Regions from separate parts of the Streptomyces sp. NPDC039480 genome, predicted to be linked through region 1. Evidence: riboswitches for the same ligand, from Rfam matches in the RefSeq annotation. Region 1 holds a riboswitch; each other region holds the start of a gene.

The links. A riboswitch is a leader RNA that binds a small molecule or an ion and turns the genes downstream of it on or off. The one in region 1 is predicted to bind cyclic di-AMP.
Region 2: linked by a shared signal. The riboswitch ahead of ACZ56E_RS11840 (C40 family peptidase) and the one ahead of ACZ56E_RS26220 (M23 family metallopeptidase) in region 1 are both predicted to bind cyclic di-AMP.
Region 3: linked by a shared signal. The riboswitch ahead of ACZ56E_RS38455 (transglycosylase SLT domain-containing protein) and the one ahead of ACZ56E_RS26220 (M23 family metallopeptidase) in region 1 are both predicted to bind cyclic di-AMP.
Region 4: linked by a shared signal. The riboswitch ahead of ACZ56E_RS07405 (C40 family peptidase) and the one ahead of ACZ56E_RS26220 (M23 family metallopeptidase) in region 1 are both predicted to bind cyclic di-AMP.

The regions. Positions count from the first base shown of each region.
Region 1 covers NZ_JBVITX010000009.1:21,499-23,689, forward strand. Annotated here, with positions in the region: gene ACZ56E_RS26215 (aldo/keto reductase) at 1-119, opposite strand, end outside; gene ACZ56E_RS26220 (M23 family metallopeptidase) at 250-1,335, opposite strand; cyclic di-AMP (ydaO/yuaA leader) riboswitch at 1,347-1,494, opposite strand; gene ACZ56E_RS26225 (PP2C family protein-serine/threonine phosphatase) at 1,716-2,191, opposite strand, start outside.
Region 2 covers NZ_JBVITX010000003.1:258,283-260,473, reverse strand. Annotated here, with positions in the region: gene ACZ56E_RS11845 (ATP-binding protein) at 42-494, shown strand; gene ACZ56E_RS11840 (C40 family peptidase) at 538-1,011, opposite strand; cyclic di-AMP (ydaO/yuaA leader) riboswitch at 1,015-1,191, opposite strand; gene ACZ56E_RS11835 (hypothetical protein) at 1,599-1,907, opposite strand; gene ACZ56E_RS11830 (ATP-dependent Clp protease proteolytic subunit) at 1,915-2,191, opposite strand, start outside.
Region 3 covers NZ_JBVITX010000018.1:116,888-119,078, forward strand. Annotated here, with positions in the region: gene ACZ56E_RS38445 (hypothetical protein) at 1-136, opposite strand, end outside; tRNA gene ACZ56E_RS38450 (tRNA-Met) at 323-396, opposite strand; cyclic di-AMP (ydaO/yuaA leader) riboswitch at 1,128-1,284, shown strand; gene ACZ56E_RS38455 (transglycosylase SLT domain-containing protein) at 1,289-2,011, shown strand.
Region 4 covers NZ_JBVITX010000002.1:305,006-307,196, reverse strand. Annotated here, with positions in the region: gene pcrA (DNA helicase PcrA) at 1-783, opposite strand, end outside; cyclic di-AMP (ydaO/yuaA leader) riboswitch at 1,040-1,195, shown strand; gene ACZ56E_RS07405 (C40 family peptidase) at 1,204-2,191, shown strand, end outside.

The sequences.
Region 1 (2,191 bases):
TAGGCGTCGAGGACGGCGAAGGACGCCGTCCGGTCCGCGGTCCAGCCGAAGACGTTGCCGCCGAGGGAGAGCGGGAAGACCTCGAGGTCGGAAGAGCCAAGCGTACGAAGAGAAGTCATATGCCCCTCAACACCGCGGCCGGAAACGGAATTCCGTTCACCGGACCGGCAGCCCTGGCGTCGGGGGGTTGTCGCCAGGACCGCCGGAGTCTTCCAGTAAGGGGGGGTGGGTCCGCGTCCCGGGGTTACGTCAGGGGTTCAGGCCCTTGCTCTGCAGCCAGCCGAGGGGGTCGATCCCGGAGCCGCCGGGCGTGTGGACCTCCAGGTGGAGGTGGGGCCCTGTGACGTTGCCCGTCGCGCCGACGCGGCCGATGACGTCGCCCGTGCTGACCTTCTGGCCGGCGCTGACGTTGAGCGAGGACTGGTGGCAGTACCAGACCTCCGTGCCGTCCTCCAGCTCGAGGACGGTGCGGTAGCCGTACGCGCCCGCCCAGCCGGCTTCCTTGACGGTGCCGGTGTGCACGGCCTTGAGCGGGGTACCGGTGGGAGCAGCGAAGTCCAGACCCGTGTGGTGCCCGGAGGACCACATGGAACCGGCATCACCGAAGTGCGACGTAAGCGTGTACGAGGAGGTGGGGATGGCGTAGCTCTTGGCGAGCTTGGCGCGGCGCTCGGCCTCCGCCTTCGCCTTCCGGGCCTCCTCTTCCTTCTTCTTCTTGGCCGCGGCCTTGGCGTCCGCCGCCTTCTCGGCCGCCTTCTGCTGGTCGGCGGCCTCCTCGGCGGCCTTCTTGACGGCGGCCTCCTCGGCCGCGGTCCGCACGGCGGTGTCCGCCTGCTCCTGCTGGTTCTCGGCCTGCTGCATGATGCGGGCGCGCAGCGCCTCGCCCGCGTCGGCGGTGCCCTGCTCTGCGTCGGCGGTGCTGACACCGGCGGCGGTGAGCGGGGCGGCGGCCGCGGCCGTGGTGGTCTCCGGCGAGCCGTCGGACATCAGGGACCCGACGCCCGGCAGGGACTCGGCGGCGGGCAGCGAGTCCGCGACGGCGCCCACGCCCGGCAGGTCGGGCAGGGATATGGAGACCGGCGGCTTGCCGTCCTGCGCGGTGGCGATGCCGCCGGCGCCGACGGCGGCGATGACGCCCACGCCGAGCACGGTGGAGCTGCGGGCGAGCCCGCCGCCGCTCTTCTTGTGCACGCGGTGCCTGCCGCGGACGGGACGGATGGACTCCTCGGTGGGGTTCCACTCCTCGAACGCTTCGAGGGGGCCCTGGTCGTACGAGCCGAAGTCGTCGTCATTCGGTACGTACACGGCGCGGGGGGCAGGCCGGTTGGACGCCACTGGGGCGCGCTCCTTTCCTTCCTTCTCGCCTACCGGGTTAGCTGACGGGTTCGGAGCAGGAAGGTCTCCTACGAACACCTGGCACGGAGGCACAGCTGCCCGATTCACCCCAAGTTGGTGGTTCCCCGGCTCCCTTGCGGGATTAGGCGCGTGCGCGCGGAGCCGTCTCTAGTGACGGCTGGGACGACCGCGCTGCGTTATCGAACGTTAATAGACAGGGGGTCCGTATTCCAAGCCGTTCGGGTTGATCGTTAACGCTGATCGGCTGTACGTACCGGGACACGGGGGTGCGGACCGGGGCGAGTTGACCCCCGACCTTCAAACACCGGAGCTTCACATTTCCTTGACAGTGTGTCAGTTGTTATGCGGAGGGGTGCACTTCAGTCACCGGTGGTGACCTCCGGATCGCCGGCGGCGGGCCGCCGCACCGCGAGCAGCGCCATGTCGTCCGTCATGGCGCCCCCGGTGTGCCGCCGCACCTCCCCCGCCAGGGCGGCGAGCAGCGCGTGCGGGCCGCCCCGGCCCGGGAAGATCCGCCCGCCGAGCCGCGCCGCGGGATCGTAGAACTCCCCCGCCGCGTCCCGCGCCTCCGACAGGCCGTCCGTGTAGAAGAGCAGCGTCGCGCCGGGCGGGAACTCCGACTCGTCCGCCCGGTCCGGCCAGAACCCCAGGTCGCCCATGCCGAGCGGCAGCGCGGGCTCGGTCGCCGACATGACGCACAGCCGCCCGTCGCCGCGCAGCAGCAGCGGCGGCGGATGCCCGCGGTTGATCAGGCGTACGGAACCCTCGCCGTGCCGGATCTCCGCGAGGACGGCGGTGGTGAACCCCTCGAACGCGTCGAGGCCGTCGCGCCGGG
Region 2 (2,191 bases), on a different contig from region 1:
GAGCCGGAGACCGGTCCCGGTGGGAAAGGGACAACGTCGCCATGGCAGACCATCAGGAAGCCTCCGTCACCCTGCCGAGCGATCCTGTCTCGGTCCCCGCCGCCCGGAAATTCGTATCCCGCGTGCTCGCGGAATGGGGCCTGCCCGGTGACGCCGAAGTGGCCGACACGATCAGGCTGATCGTTTCCGAACTCGCCACGAACGCCGTACAGCACACCCTGGGCCAGTCGCCCACCTTCACCGTGGACCTGGAGCTCGACCGTGACGAGCAATTGCGCATCGGTGTCACCGACAGCCACCCCCGCTACCCCAAGCGGCTCCCCGCGGCCGTCCAGCAGGACAACGGCCGCGGCATGGTCATCATCCGCTGGCTGGCGGCCGAGTGCGGCGGCAGGCTCTCGGTCAGCCCCACCGACGAGGGCGGCAAGACCGTGTGGATCGCGCTGCCCTGGCAGGCACCTGTCCAGCGCGGCTCGTGTGACGACGCCCGCTGACCGGCTCGGCCGCGGGCCACGAGTGCCGCGCTGGACGGTGCGGTCAGCGCACCCTGCCGTACCAGACGCTGTTGGACCAGATCTTCTCCAGGCGCACCACGGTCCCCCTCTTGGGCGCGTGCCAGATGCGGTTGTTACCCGCGTAGATCCCGACGTGGTAGACGTTCCTGCCGGAGTGGAAGAACACCAGATCGCCACGGGTCCGCTGGGACCTGGAGATGTGCTTGGTCTTGTTGTACTGCGCGGCGGCCGTGCGAGGCAGCTTCTTGCCCGTCTTCTTGAACGAGTAGAGCGTCAGGCCCGAGCAGTCGAACCGGTTGGGTCCCACCGCCCCGTAGCCGTACGGGGAGCCCTTCTTGGACGCCGCGATCTTGAGCGCCTTCGTCCCGTGTGTCGCTGCCTCGGCCTCCGCCGTGAGCCCGGGGGCCACGACGGTGCCGCCTACGACGGCGAGCGTGAGTGCCGATGCGGCACCGGTCCTGCTCAGCAGCGACGGAACATGATTCAGCGCGGTCATGCGCAACCCTTCGTCAGCCGCCTGTGAAGGATGACCTGTCGGGTTCGGGCAGGCGAAGATGCCCGGCCGCGTCATGCTCTGCGGCTTAACCCCAAGGGCGTCGTCCGGACTTCCCGGACGGGCCCGTCGTACCTGGGTCCTCCACTCCTGCCGTTGCACCGATGTCGACCGGTCATCCGGGTGGCGGCAGGACTCGGCGTCCGCCCGGACCGCCCCGCCGCTGTGGCGGGGGCTTGTCGTCGGAAGGGATCTTGACCCGAAACAGGTCCGAAAACCGAGCCGAAACGGCGTTTTGTGAGGCTCCTCACGACTGACCTGTTCAGGTGGACACTGCCGAATTCGACGTTCCGCCGCCTTCTCCGACGACCGCTCGACCAGCAGCGGAATGCGTAATTCCGGCCATGCTGTACTCGCTGGACGCAACTTCGGACCGTGCGGATAAGGACGTCCTGGTACGCCGTCCGGGGTAGCCCGACTGGTCCGTTTCGAAGTGGAGCCGGACGTTCCAGTGTTGGGAGCGGGGCGGCCGACGAGGTTTCAGGCGCCTTGCGGAGACGGAATTTGAGGAGCCTTGCGAAGAGGGGATTTCAGGGGCCTTGCGGAGGCGGCACGGTGAGTAGCCCCGCCCGTCGTTCACCGTCGAGGACGCGCAGCGCCCGGGCCAGCGTGGGCGCGTGCACCTCAGTCTCGCCCCGCTGGTGCATGAGGGCGAGCGCGTCCCGCAGCGCGGTCGCCCGCCCGACCAGGGCCTGGGCGGCGCGCAGCCCGCGGTACGTGTGCTCGACGCGGGCCGGGTTGATGCGGCCGAGCAGGTCGACGACTTCGAGATAGCGGTCGATCAACTCCGCCTCGGCGTGCGTGAGGGCGGGCAGCGGAGGCAGTTCGGGCGGCAGCATCGGTGACTCACCTCGGGTCGCGGGCGGCGAGCGAGGTCTTGCGGCTCGGGATGATCCGGTCCACGAGCCCGTACTCCAGGGCCGCCGGGGCGTCGAAGATCTTGTCCCGTTCGATGTCCGCGGCGATCCGCTCCGGGCTCTGCCCCGTGTGCCGTACGAGCAGCTCCTCTAACTGCCGCCTGGTGCGCAGGAGTTCGTCGGCCTGGATCGCCAGGTCCGTGGCCTGACCCCGGATCGGTTCGGAGATGGCCGGCTGGTGGATGAGGACGCGTGCGCCGGGCAGC
Region 3 (2,191 bases), on a different contig from region 1:
AGATCTTGCCGCCCTCCTGCAGGGTTTCCGTGCGGCTGCGCGAATCGCCGTCCCCTGCGTGCGCCGCGGGCGCGGCGACCTGTGTGGCAGTGCAGACCACGAGGCCCGTGGCCAGCGCTGCCGTGAACTTCTTCAAGACTCCCCCATCGGATCTTGCTGTGTGTGTCGCGCGTATGACCGGCGGGATGGGCGAATGGTTGTGCGACTGATGGCACACATGTCAGGGGCGTCGGGGCGCAGGAGTGGCGGTGCCAGTTTCGCGGTCGTCGGTGACATGCAGCAGGGCCCGGATCCACATGGGATCCGGGCCCTGCTGTTGCAGTAGCGGGGACAGGATTTGAACCTGCGACCTCTGGGTTATGAGCCCAGCGAGCTACCGAGCTGCTCCACCCCGCGTCGTGTTCCTCCACCCTACGCCACCGCGGAGGACTCTCACACCACGGCGCGGCGCAGGGGGCGGCAAGTGCCTTGCGGGGCCGCGCAGTACACCGCCACACGAACCGCTGTTCCGCTCCGTGATGCCGCATCAGAAACAAGGTGAGGGTGCGCCAGAAGAATGGGGAACATTTCCCTTTCCCGCCCTCACCTACGTCCGCCGGAAAGGGAATTCCTGCGGGCGGGCCCTCCGTTTCGGCCGCCCTCCTTTTCTGGGCGGGCGTCACTTTCTACGCGGCAGAAGCATTGTTGACGCGGCGTCGGATGCCCGTGGCCTCACCTCGGGCCGGGCTGGGCGGGTCGACACCGACGCGATGCGAAATGCCCGTTCTGGCGTGAACAGCCACCTTTGCGCATGTCCGTATTCTTCCAGATACGACCTAATTGACTCGTTAGTGCCATACGCTGCACTTGGCCGCCTGGTGGAGCACTCGAGGGAAATGCCGTACCCCGCTCCGTGAATTGCGTCACGCCCCGGTGTCCTCGGCTTCGCGGGCCGCGGAGTGCGTTCTCGTTCTGCGCAAAGAGAGTTGGGTTTTCGATCAAAGAGGGTGCGGGATTTTGATCACGCGGTACGGGCCCGCGCATTCCCTCCATTCGAATTCCGGCCTTGTTCCGCACCGGCTTTCTCGCCTAACGTCACCGTCAATCCGGATGGAACGCCGAATCCTGCCGCTGTCCGGAAACTCTCCCACCCACACCCACTCACTCACGCACGGCAGGAGCGGGGGACCCAGGTAAGCCGCCGATCCCGGTGACGGGACGGCTCGGGGTGAAGTCGCATGCCCTGCGACCGGACATCTCCCGTCCGAACCCGACAGCTCACCCCGCAGGCGACGGAGAGGAATTCGTCATGCCCGCAAAGGGTAAGCACCGCCGTCCCAAGTCCAGCTCGCTCACCCGGGGCATCGCCGCCGCGGGCACCGGCGGCGCCGTGCTCGTTCTTCCGGTGCTCGGCGCGACCACGGCCGCCGCCGCGCCGGCCGCCGCGGCCGCCAAGCCCGCCGCGGCCCCGAAGACCTATGTCGTCGTCGCGGGTGACTCCCTGGCCGAGATCGCCCGTGAGCACTCCGTGAGCGGCGGCTGGCAGAAGCTGTACCAGGACAACCGCGGCGTCCTCGGCGACGACCCGAAGCTGATCCACCCCGGTCTCGAGCTCACCCTCGGCAAGGAGGCCCCGGCCGCCCCCGAGCGGGCGGACCGGTCCGAGCGCGGCAACACCGCCGCCGAGCCCGCCGTGGCGAAGAAGTCCTACGCCAACAACCTCGACGGCTGGATCAGGCAGTCGCTCGACATCATGGCCCAGCACGGCATCCCCGGCACCTACGAGGGCATCCACCGCAACATCATGCGGGAGTCCTCCGGCAACCCGATGGCCATCAACAACTGGGACTCCAACGCCGTCGCCGGAACCCCCTCCAAGGGGCTCCTGCAGGTCATCGGCCCCACGTTCTCCGCCTACCACGTGCCCGGCACGTCGACCGACAGCTACGACCCGGTCGCCAACATCACCGCCGCCTGCAACTACGCGGCCGACCGCTACGGCTCGATCGACAACGTCAACGGCCCCTACTAGGCCGCACCCCCAACCCCTTCCCGGTCGGTGACTGAGCCCCGGAACGCATGGCGTTCCGGGGCTCAGTCGTGTGGTGAAGCCGCCGTCCATGTCATCGGATCGCTGGAAACCCGGGTCAGTTCACAGCATGGTCAAGGAGAATGGGCCGCTCCGGTTGTCCGTACTATCGCCGTGTCAGGG
Region 4 (2,191 bases), on a different contig from region 1:
GTGGACCGTCGTCATGATCAGGTCGTCGAAGTCCAGCGCGTTCGCCTCGCGGAGGCGGGACTGGTACATCGCGTAGGCCTGGGCGAGGGTCTTCTCGAAGCCGTCGGCGGCCTGCCCGGCGAAGTCCTCCTCGTCGATCAGCTCGTTCTTCAGGTTCGAGATCTTGGCGCTGAAGGACTTCGGCGGGAACTTCTTCGGGTCGAGGTCCAGGTCGCGGCAGACCAGGGCCATGAGGCGCTTGGAGTCCGCGGCGTCGTAGATCGAGAAGGAGGAGGTGAAGCCCAGTTTCTTGTACTCGCGGCGCAGGATGCGGACGCAGGCGCTGTGGAAGGTGGAGACCCACATCGCGTTCGCCCGGGGGCCGACGAGCTGCTCGACGCGCTCCTTCATCTCGCCCGCGGCCTTGTTCGTGAAGGTGATCGCGAGGATCTGGCCCGGGTGCACGCCGCGCTCGGCGAGGAGGTACGCGATGCGGTGGGTCAGCACCCGGGTCTTGCCGGAGCCGGCGCCGGCCACGATGAGCAGCGGGGAGCCGGCGTGCACGACGGCCGCGCGCTGGTTCTCGTTCAGCCCGTCGAGGAGGGACGCCGGGTCGATGACCGGGCGCGGGGCACCGTCGCGGTAGTGCGACTCGCGGGTCATGGGCGCGTCGAACTTCCCGTCGAACAAGTCGTCCGGAATGGGCTCCGGAGCGCTGTCCTCGGGCGGCGGCGGGGGCGCTTCGTCCGCGGCCCGGGAGGGCTGCAGGTCCGCCAGGAAGCTGTCATCAAAGAGGCTGCTCATCGCCTCCCGAGTCTAGGCGGCCCCACTGACAACCCGCTGCGGGTTCCGGACACACCCCGGACTTCCCACTCCGCGCTCACGGACGATCACGATCCGCTACGTCTCTCCGTGTCTCCATCGTGTCCGCGTCAAGGGTCTCGTAAAGTCACGAAAATGTATCGGGCATATCGAACATCAACCTTCACAGGAGCCACACGGGTTGGCTAGCGTGCCCGGCGGGCCACTCGCCCTCCCACCGGCGAACCCCGCCGGGAACGGGTGGCCTCCGCCGAGTCCGACACGTTCGGAGCCGGGGACCCACCAGAACCTTGGGGTGAATCGGTCCCGTACGAAGTACGGGACTGTAGGGCAGCCTTCCGAACCACCCGCCCGAACCCGACAGCTAACCCGGTAGGCGGTCTACGGAAGGAGTCGCCTCCCTTGGCGTCGCACCGCAAGCCGCGGACCCGTACAGCCGGCATACGCACGGCCCCCGCCGTCGGCATCACGACGGCAGCCCTCACCTCCGTCGCCCTCCTGGCACAGAGCGCGCAGGCGGCGCCCTCCGCGCCGACGAAGCCCAGCCTCGAAGAGGTCCAGAAGAAGGTCGACGAGCTCTACCGGCAGGCCGGCGTGGCCACCCAGAAGTACAACTCGGCCAAGGAGCGCACCGACAAGCAGCGCAAGAAGGTCGACCGTCTGCTCGACGACGTGGCCACACGCACGGACGAGCTGAACGACGCGCGCGAGGAGCTCGGCTCGTTCGCCGCCGCCCAGTACCGCACCGGCGCCGTCTCCGAGACGGCCACGATGATGCTCGCCGACGATCCGCAGGGCTACTTCGACCAGAACCACCTGGCGGACCGGCTCACCACGCGCCAGAAGAAGGCGGTCGACGACTACCAGGCGCAGCAGGCGTCGGCGACCAAGCAGCGCACGAAGGCCGCGAAGAGCCTCGAGACGCTGAGCGACTCGCGGGACGACCTGAGGACGAGCAAGCGGACCGTCCAGAAGAAGCTGGGTGACGCGCGTGAGCTCCTCTCGAAGCTGACCGCCGAGGAGAAGGCGCGGCTCGCGGAGATCGAGCGGAAGAAGAAGCAGGAGGCCAAACGCAAGGCCGAGAGGCTGGCCCGTGAGCAGGCCGCGGAGGCGGAGCGGGAGCGGAAGGCCGAGGAGGCGGCGCAGCGGGAGAAGGAGCGCGAGGCCGGCCAGGGTTCCGGTTCCGGCTCCGGATCTGGCTCCGGATCTGGCTCCGACACGGGATCAGGCTCGGGCTCGGGCTCCGGTTCAGGCTCCGGTTCGGGCTCGGGAAGCACCGACGGCAGCTACGCCACCAAGGCCGCGAAGGTCATCGATTTCGCGGAGGCCCAGATCGGCAAGCCGTACGTCTGGGGCGCCACCGGCCCCGACTCCTACGACTGCTCCGGAC